Lentisphaera araneosa HTCC2155: one gene and its partner. The protein of the gene in region 2 interacts with the protein of the main gene of each other region in a pairwise test. Links are inferred from orthologs where the notes say so. Each region holds a gene or a part of one and is shown on either strand. Other genes may lie near its edges.

Region 1 (2,824 bases), on a different replicon or contig from region 2:
CGACTATCAGGATTGGTAGTTTCCTGTAAAAATTCTCTGAATGATTCAAGCTGAACAGAAATCAAGTCAGGTGTATCGATAACTTCTTCAAGTTTTCCAAAGTTTTGACGAATTGCCATAAGTTGTAACCTTGCACGGGCTTAAAGGATTAAAATAAGAAAAGTAGGAACCGGAAATAATCCGGTCCCTACTGTGAGTTTTTTTATGCTATGTTTAAACTTAAATTACTTAAGTTCAACAGTTGCACCAGCTTCTTCAAGATCTTTCTTGATTTTGTCAGCTTCGTCTTTTGCAGCCGCTTCTTTAACAGTTTTAGGCGCGCCTTCAACGAGATCTTTTGCGTCCTTAAGACCAAGACCAGTTGCAGAACGTACAACTTTAATTACAGCGATTTTCTTGTCAGCAGGGTATGCTGCAAGTACTACATCAAACTCAGTTTGCTCTTCTGCAGCTTCTGCAGGAGCAGCAGCGCCACCAGCAGCAGCAACAGCTACTGGAGCAGCAGCAGATACGCCGAGACGGTCTTCGAGAGCTTTAACGAGTGTAGTGAGTTCAAGTACTGACATTTCTTCGATAGATTTGACGAGTGCTTCGTGTGCTTCTGATAATACAACTTCAGACATTTTATTAATCCTTTATTTATTTTTTTCGACAATTGCGTTAAGAACGTAAACAATAGTAGCTGCTTTCTCATTAAGAACTCTAACAAGGCTTGTAGGCACTTGATTGAGAAGACCGAGCAACTGAGCACGGGCTTGATCTTTCGTGAGCATATCCGCAACGGTAACGGATGTTTCTGCATCTAATACTTCACCATCAACAAATGCTGCTTTAAACGAAACTACTTCGTTAGCTTTAGCAAACTTCTTGATAGTTTTGGCTACATCAGCGGGTTCGCCTGAACCACATACAATTGCTGTGCCGCCAGTAAGTTCTAAATTTGATAGGTCACTGTAAGGCTTGCCTTCAGCGGCTTTCTTAATGAGCGTATTTTTATGAACCTGTAGTGTAGCTTCATTAGCTTTCAACTCAGTTTTGAGTTCTTCGAGCTGTGAAACATTCAGTCCCATATACGAGATAAGAAAGAAATTATTAGACTCATCCAAAATCGTTTGGATATGGTCAACGAGAATAGTTTTTTCTTGTCTCATAATTACACTAAGTCCTTAAGATCAATTTTTAGACCAGGGCTCATTGTGCTACTTACAGTGCAGCTTACTACGTAAGTGCCTTTTGTAGCTGATGGACGAGCTTTAACAATTGCTTCAACAATTGCTTGCGCGTTTTCAGTGAGTTTGTCAGCGTCGAAGGAAAGTTTTCCAACGAGAACGTGAGTTGCTCCACCTTTGTCTGCACGATATTCAACACGACCACCCTTAGAAGCTTTAACAGCACCAGCTACATCATCTGTAACAGTACCAGTCTTCGGATTTGGCATTAAACCGCGTGGACCTAAAGCGCGACCAAGAGTACGTACTTTACTCATTGCTGCCGGAGTAGCAATAAGAACGTCGAAATCAAGCCAGCCATCTTTAATTTTTGCAATCAGCTCATCGAAACCAGCATAGTCAGCACCAGCAGCTTTTGCTTCGTCTGCACTGTTTCCGTCTGCGATTACCACAACTGTGACATTTTTACCAGTACCGTTTGGAAGCGAAAGAGCTCCACGAACGTTTTGTTCTGGCTGTCTAGTATCAATACCCAATTTAAAAGCGATATCAACAGATTCATCAAACTTTACAGCTGGAAGTGATTTGAGAGTCTCAAATGCTTCTTTGATGCCATAAGCTTTGTTCATATCGACTTTTTCGAGTCTTGCATTATAAAGTTTTGAACGCTTCATGATACAACCTCCACACCCATGCTACGGCAAGTGCCTTCGAGCATTCTAACGGCTGCTTCTTCTGTGTTTGCTTTCATATCTTTCTTTTTAATCTCATAGATTTCTTTGAGTTGATCTACAGAGATTTTACCTACAAATCCAGAACCGGGTTTTTGTGAACCGGAAGCTAAACCAGCGTACTTTTTAATAAGTACAGGAGCGGGAGGCGATTTGGTGATGAATGTGAATGAGCGATCTTGAAAAACTGTAATCACAACAGGAATAATCATTCCCGCTTCGCTCTGAGTTTGAGCGTTGAACGCTTTACAGAATTCCATAATATTCACACCCTGTGCACCAAGCGCAGGTCCCACTGGAGGAGCCGGGTTCGCCTTGCCAGCTGGAATTTGAAGTCTTATATAACCTTTTACTTTTTTAGCCATATCCTTCCCTTAACAGATAATAATTTGACTAATGGACCTAGTCGAAGTCATTTTTTTCTACTTGATCGTATTCAACTTCTACTGGAGTTGAACGGCCAAATATTACAACAGATACCTGAAGCTTGCCGCGATCGATATCAACCTCAGTTACAGTCCCTTCGAAACTTTCGAACGGACCTTCTTTGATTTTGATAATCTCACCAACAGTGTATTCAACTTTTGGCTTAGCAACATCTTCGGTTTTCTCAAGCTGACGCTTAATATCTGAATCTCATCATCTGAGAGAGGCACAGGTTTATCTCCACCGAGGAAGTTGATAATGCCGTATGTATTTTTGACAAAATGCCAGACATCTTCTTTCATAGTCCCGTTCTCGTCAATCAGGTCAACATTGACAAATAGGTAACCGGGATAGAACTTTCTGTTTTGGGTAATTTTCTTACCCTGGCGCACAGTAGTCACCTTCTCCGTAGGAAGCAAAACCTCGAGGACTGAATCTTGCATTGAATCTTGTTCAATGCGACGTTCTAAGTCCTGACGAGCTTTATTTTCTTTTCCG
Region 2 (4,787 bases):
CGTGGGGGATTAAAGAAATGCACGCCGAGGAAACGCTTGAGTGATTTGTTTGAGAGATTTTTTGTGATGTCTTTGAGGGGTAGTCCGCTGGTGTTGGTGGCGAGGATGGCATCTGCTTTGACGTATTTACAGATTTGACTCCAAAGATTTTGTTTGATGGCGAGATCTTCGATAACCGCTTCTATGATGAGGTCAGCTTCGTCGAGGTGCTCGAGGTGATCGTCAAAATTGCCGGGGAAGATATTTTCGATAACGCTTGGACTATAGAGTGGGGATGGGTTGATCTTAAGTAATTTTTTGACAGCGCCTTCACTGATAGCAGAGGGTTTGGGGCCCGCGCTGGTGAGATCGAGGAGGGCAACTGAAAAACCACAATTTGCGAAGTGCGCCGCAATTTGAGAACCCATAACACCAGAGCCTAATACGGCTATGTGCTTAATTTTACTCATGTGGCGTCTCCTTATTTTTGGTAGATTTCTTGAATGATGTGATCGTAATTGATTTTGACGGCTTTGCGTTTCACTTTGAGCGTTGCAGTGAGCAAGCCATTGAGGGGGCTGAGCTCTTCGTGAATGATTTTGAATTTTTTGATTTGTGACCACTTGGGCAATTGCTCGTTGGCTTGGTCAATGCGCTGCTGATAATAAGCTGTGAGCTGAGGGCTTTGGCAGATGGCGTGAACATCGATGGTGTCGTGTTGCAGTTTTTTGGCAAAGCGCGGAAGTAGGGTGATCTCTGGGAAGATGAGTGCCGAACAGAAACGCTTGTCTTCGCCAATGACCAGGGCATGGGCAATAAAAGGGTCGGCTTTGAGAGCGGTTTCCAGAGGCGTGGGAATGACAAATTTTCCCGTAGACATTTTGAAAATGTTTTTCTTGCGATCGGTGATGAAGAGGTAGCCCTCGTCATCGAGGTAACCGATGTCGCCGGTGTGGAGCCAGCCATCTTTGAGGACGTCGTCTGTGGCTTCGGCATCTTTATAATAGGTTTCCATGATTTGTGGACCACTCACTAGGATCTCGCCATCTTCGGCAATCTTGATATTGGTTTCACTGAAAGCGCGTCCGGCCGTGCCTGGTTTGGGCGCTCTGAAGGGATTGACTGATATAACGGGAGCTTCGGTCATGCCGTAGCCCTCGAGGATGGGGATGCCGGCATTATTTAAGAAGCGACAGAGCTCGGTGCGAAGGTGAGCACCGCCACTGCAGATGAAGGTGAGTTCGCCGCCAAAGATATTCTGCCAAGCTTGGTAGATGGGGGAGAAGGCTTGGTGCATGACTTGGTGTTCGGGATTGCTGGCATCGTAAACATGGGCAAATTCAAAAGCCTTGTTATAAATTTCGGGATCCACTTGGGGGTTGTTTTCCGCACCATTGGCGATGTGCAAATAGATTTTTTCTAAGAGGTGAGGGACAGTGGAGAAAGTTTGTGGTTTGACCATGGCAATATGCATCATGATTTGGTCGGGATTCGTGAAGTAGACACTGGTGCCGTGATAGAGCCAACGGTAGATTGCGGATTTCGCAAAAATATGGCTCAAGGGGAGGAAGCTGATTTCGCGATCGTGTTTTTTGATGCAGTCATCTAAATCTGCAACAATGATGGAGTTCAGGGTGATGAGGTTTTTATGCTCAAGCAATACGCCTTTGGGTTGGCCCGTGGTTCCAGAAGTATAAATAATCGTGAGGGGGGATTCGCCTGTAGATTCGGGGAGCTGAGTTTCTTGAGCATTGGCAATGAGCTGCGGGCCATAGAGTTCACCGGGAACTTCTTCGTCGCTGAGGATGAATCTCATTTCGGGTTGGAGTGCTTTGAGGCGATTGTACTGTTCTTTGCCATTGACGATGCAGAGGCTGGCATCGCTGTGTTGCAAAACATAAGAGATGGATTGGTCATTAAAGGTGAGGTGAAGTGGGACTGAAACGAAGCCCGCGAGTGAGATAGCCACATCGTAGAGGCAAAAACGAGAATTGTTGCTGAGGAAGACGGCGATTTTCGCTTGAGGTTCTAATTTAAGTGATTGCATGGAGTAGGCAATTTTGTGAACTGTTTCGTAGAATTCATAGTAGCTTAGAGTTTTCCAAGATTTGCCAGTCCAATCGTTGAGTAAGGCAGTCGTAGGCGAATTTTTCATTCCTAGCTCTAAGAGTTCTGAAACCGTAGATACAGAAGTGTCTATAATATCTTTTGCCGTATTCATGATTAGTGCCTTATTTTGTGGGATTGACTCTCTGTGAAAACATAATTCGGCGAGGATCAAAAAACAAATTTTTACTAAAGGAAAAAATTAAATGTTCATTTGAGGCATAAAAAAAGCCACTTTGATTTATCAAAGTGGCTTGGAAGGGCAGAAAAAGTTTTTTTAGATGATGGAACCCATGGGCTCACGCAACATTTTCCTTTCTTTTACTTCAGCTTTGAAAATTGCGACAAATTCATCACGTGAGACGGTGATTTGATCGCGTGAACCATAACGACGTACGGTCACGGTATTGTCGGCAACTTCTTGCTCGCCAATAATTAAGAGAATGGGGATTTTACGCTTAGTATTGGTACGGATTTTCTTGTTGAAAGTGTTGTTACTGTCATCGATTTCAACACGGTATAGATCTCTAGTTAGCTCATTAGCTATGGAGTTTGTAAATTCCATACAGGAATCCTGAACTGGAAGGATACATACTTGAACGGGTGCGCACCATGCAGGGAAAGCGCCGCCATAGTATTCCATAATGAAAGAGATAAAACGCTCATGGGTAGAAAGTGGTGCGCGGTGAATGATGATAGGCTCTTTTTCTGTATTATCACTATCAACATATTTAAGAGCAAATTTCTCTTTACAAGCTGACTGGAAGTCGACCTGAATTGTAGAAAGAGTTTCTTCACGTCCCATGAGGTTCTTAAACTGAACATCGATTTTTGGACCGTAGAAAGCGGCTTCGCCTTCGCCGACAAAGTATTCGAGGCCAAGCTCGTCCATGACTTTGGCAAGAAGAGCTTCGGCTTGGTCCCACACAGCAGGATCGCCGACAAATTTATCTGAATCGTCACGCACTGAGAGGCGGAAACTATAATCGGAGAATTTGAAGGTTTCGTAGAATTCCATATACATTTTAACCATGCTTCTGAATTCTTCTTCAAATTGATCTTCAGTTAGGTAGACGTGAGCATCGTTCATAGTCATGCAACGTACGCGAAGTAGACCTGAAAGTTCACCAGATTTTTCATAGCGGTAACAAGTGCCGTATTCACAGAGACGATAAGGCAGTTCTTTGTATGAACGAGGGCGTGCTGAGTAAATAAGGTGATGATAAGGGCAGTTCATGGCCTTGAGGTAATATTTTTCACTGTTTTCAGCGTCATCGCCTTCGTTGAGCTCCATTGGGGGGAACATGGAATCTGCGTAGTAAGGAAGGTGCCCTGAAGTCTGGAAAAGTTTTTCACTAGCAATATGCGGAGTGGATACTCGTTGGTAACCATACTTCATTTCCATTTCGCGGGCGTATTTTTCGATTTCGTCGCGAATGATTGTACCGTTGGGCATCCATAGAGCTAGACCTTTACCGACTTTTTCATCGAAGTGGAAGATATCGAGTTCTTTACCAAGTTTTTTGTGATCGAATTGCTCGGCAATGCGACGTCTTTCGAGGAAAGACTGAAGTTCCTCTGGAGTCTCGAAGCAGAGAGCGTAAATACGTGTGAGCTGCTTATTTTTTTCGCTACCGAGCCAGTAGGCACCAGCAACGCGGTCGAGTTTAAAAGCTTTGGCAGGGAGGTCGCCAGTGGTTTCCACGTGAGGGCCTTCACAGAGGTCGGCAAAATTACCGTTTTCGTAGAAAGAAAATTTCTCAACGCCACGAGAATGGAGATTGCGAACGTTTTCGATTTTGTATTCGCCTTCACCGAGATCCTCGAGTTTGGCTACGGCGCCTTCGATATCAGTTTCGCTGTAGTGGAATTCTTGCTTGCGACCAATGATTTTTTTCATGCGCTTTTCAATTTCTTTGAGTTTGTTTTCGGCAAACTCTTCTTCGCTGAAATCGAAATCGTAATAAAAGCCCGTTTCAATGGGAGGACCAAAACCGAGTTTGACTTTGGGGTAGACTTCTTGTACTGCTTGAGCGAGTACGTGAGCCATGGAGTGGCGAATTTTATAGAGATTTGAATTTTCGTCCATGAGTAATATTTCCAGAAAGCTTTAGATTAAAAAAAAATTTGCTCATAATAATGCCTTTATGCATTTGGGGCAAGTATGAAAAAATATTTTCGAGGAATTAAGTAAACTATGAATCAAGCCCTTTTGGAAGCAGTTGAGCCTTATTGGATTTACGATTATGACGTGGCGCAATCTTTGGACCCCAAAGCAAGTCTTTTAAAGAGCTTGGCCCAAGACTTGAAACTCATTCAGATTCGCGTCAAAAGCTTGGTGGATTTGGAGCTTAAAAAGCAAGTAAAGAAGTATTATGATTTGATCAAAGAAGCGAATCCAGCTTGCCATGTGATTATGAATGATTACGTAGATTTGTGTGCGGAATTCGCCATGGAAGGGGTTCATTTGGGGCAGAGTGATGACTCAGTCATCGAAGCTCGAAAGAATTTGGGCGAAAAGGCGATTATTGGCCTTACCGTGCGCTCGCTTGAAGAAGCTCAGGAAGCTCAAGGTTTGTTAGCGCAAGGCATTGTGGATTACGTGGGTGTAGGCACTGTTTTTCAAACGACGACAAAGCAAGGGCTGAAAGCGAAAGGCCCCGAGTTTATCGAAGAAGTTTTTAAGCTCATTCCCGCTGAGA

The links. Proteins that work in one complex are often made in the same cells at the same time.
Region 1: the proteins of thrS (region 2) and rplA interact in binary tests that used the Escherichia coli proteins (3 or more experiments, as listed by UniProt). The link is inferred for Lentisphaera araneosa HTCC2155 from one-to-one orthologs.

Annotation. Positions count from the first base shown.
Region 1 is NZ_ABCK01000017.1:1,820-4,643, reverse strand. It holds rplA (50S ribosomal protein L1), read right to left. Parts: upstream 1,847-2,824; coding sequence 1,154-1,846; downstream 1-1,153. Other genes in the region: LNTAR_RS16135 (transcription termination/antitermination NusG family protein), read right to left, coding at 2,413-2,824; LNTAR_RS28465 (hypothetical protein), read right to left, coding at 2,303-2,452; rplK (50S ribosomal protein L11), read right to left, coding at 1,840-2,265; rplJ (50S ribosomal protein L10), read right to left, coding at 636-1,151; rplL (50S ribosomal protein L7/L12), read right to left, coding at 225-623. UniProt on the Escherichia coli protein: One of the primary rRNA binding proteins, it binds very close to the 3'-end of the 23S rRNA. Forms part of the L1 stalk. It is often not seen in high-resolution crystal structures, but can be seen in cryo_EM and 3D reconstruction models.
Region 2 is NZ_ABCK01000037.1:26,120-30,906, reverse strand. Bases 1,769-4,648 are described here. They hold thrS (threonine--tRNA ligase), read right to left. Parts: upstream 4,175-4,648; coding sequence 2,363-4,174; downstream 1,769-2,362. Other genes in these bases: LNTAR_RS22705 (thiamine phosphate synthase), read left to right, coding at 4,283-4,648; LNTAR_RS22715 (AMP-dependent synthetase/ligase), read right to left, coding at 1,769-2,200. In the rest of the region: LNTAR_RS22720 (3-hydroxyacyl-CoA dehydrogenase/enoyl-CoA hydratase family protein), read right to left, coding at 1-449; more of LNTAR_RS22715, read right to left, coding at 461-1,768; more of LNTAR_RS22705, read left to right, coding at 4,649-4,787. UniProt on the Escherichia coli protein: Catalyzes the attachment of threonine to tRNA(Thr) in a two-step reaction: L-threonine is first activated by ATP to form Thr-AMP and then transferred to the acceptor end of tRNA(Thr). The rate-limiting step is amino acid activation in the presence of tRNA.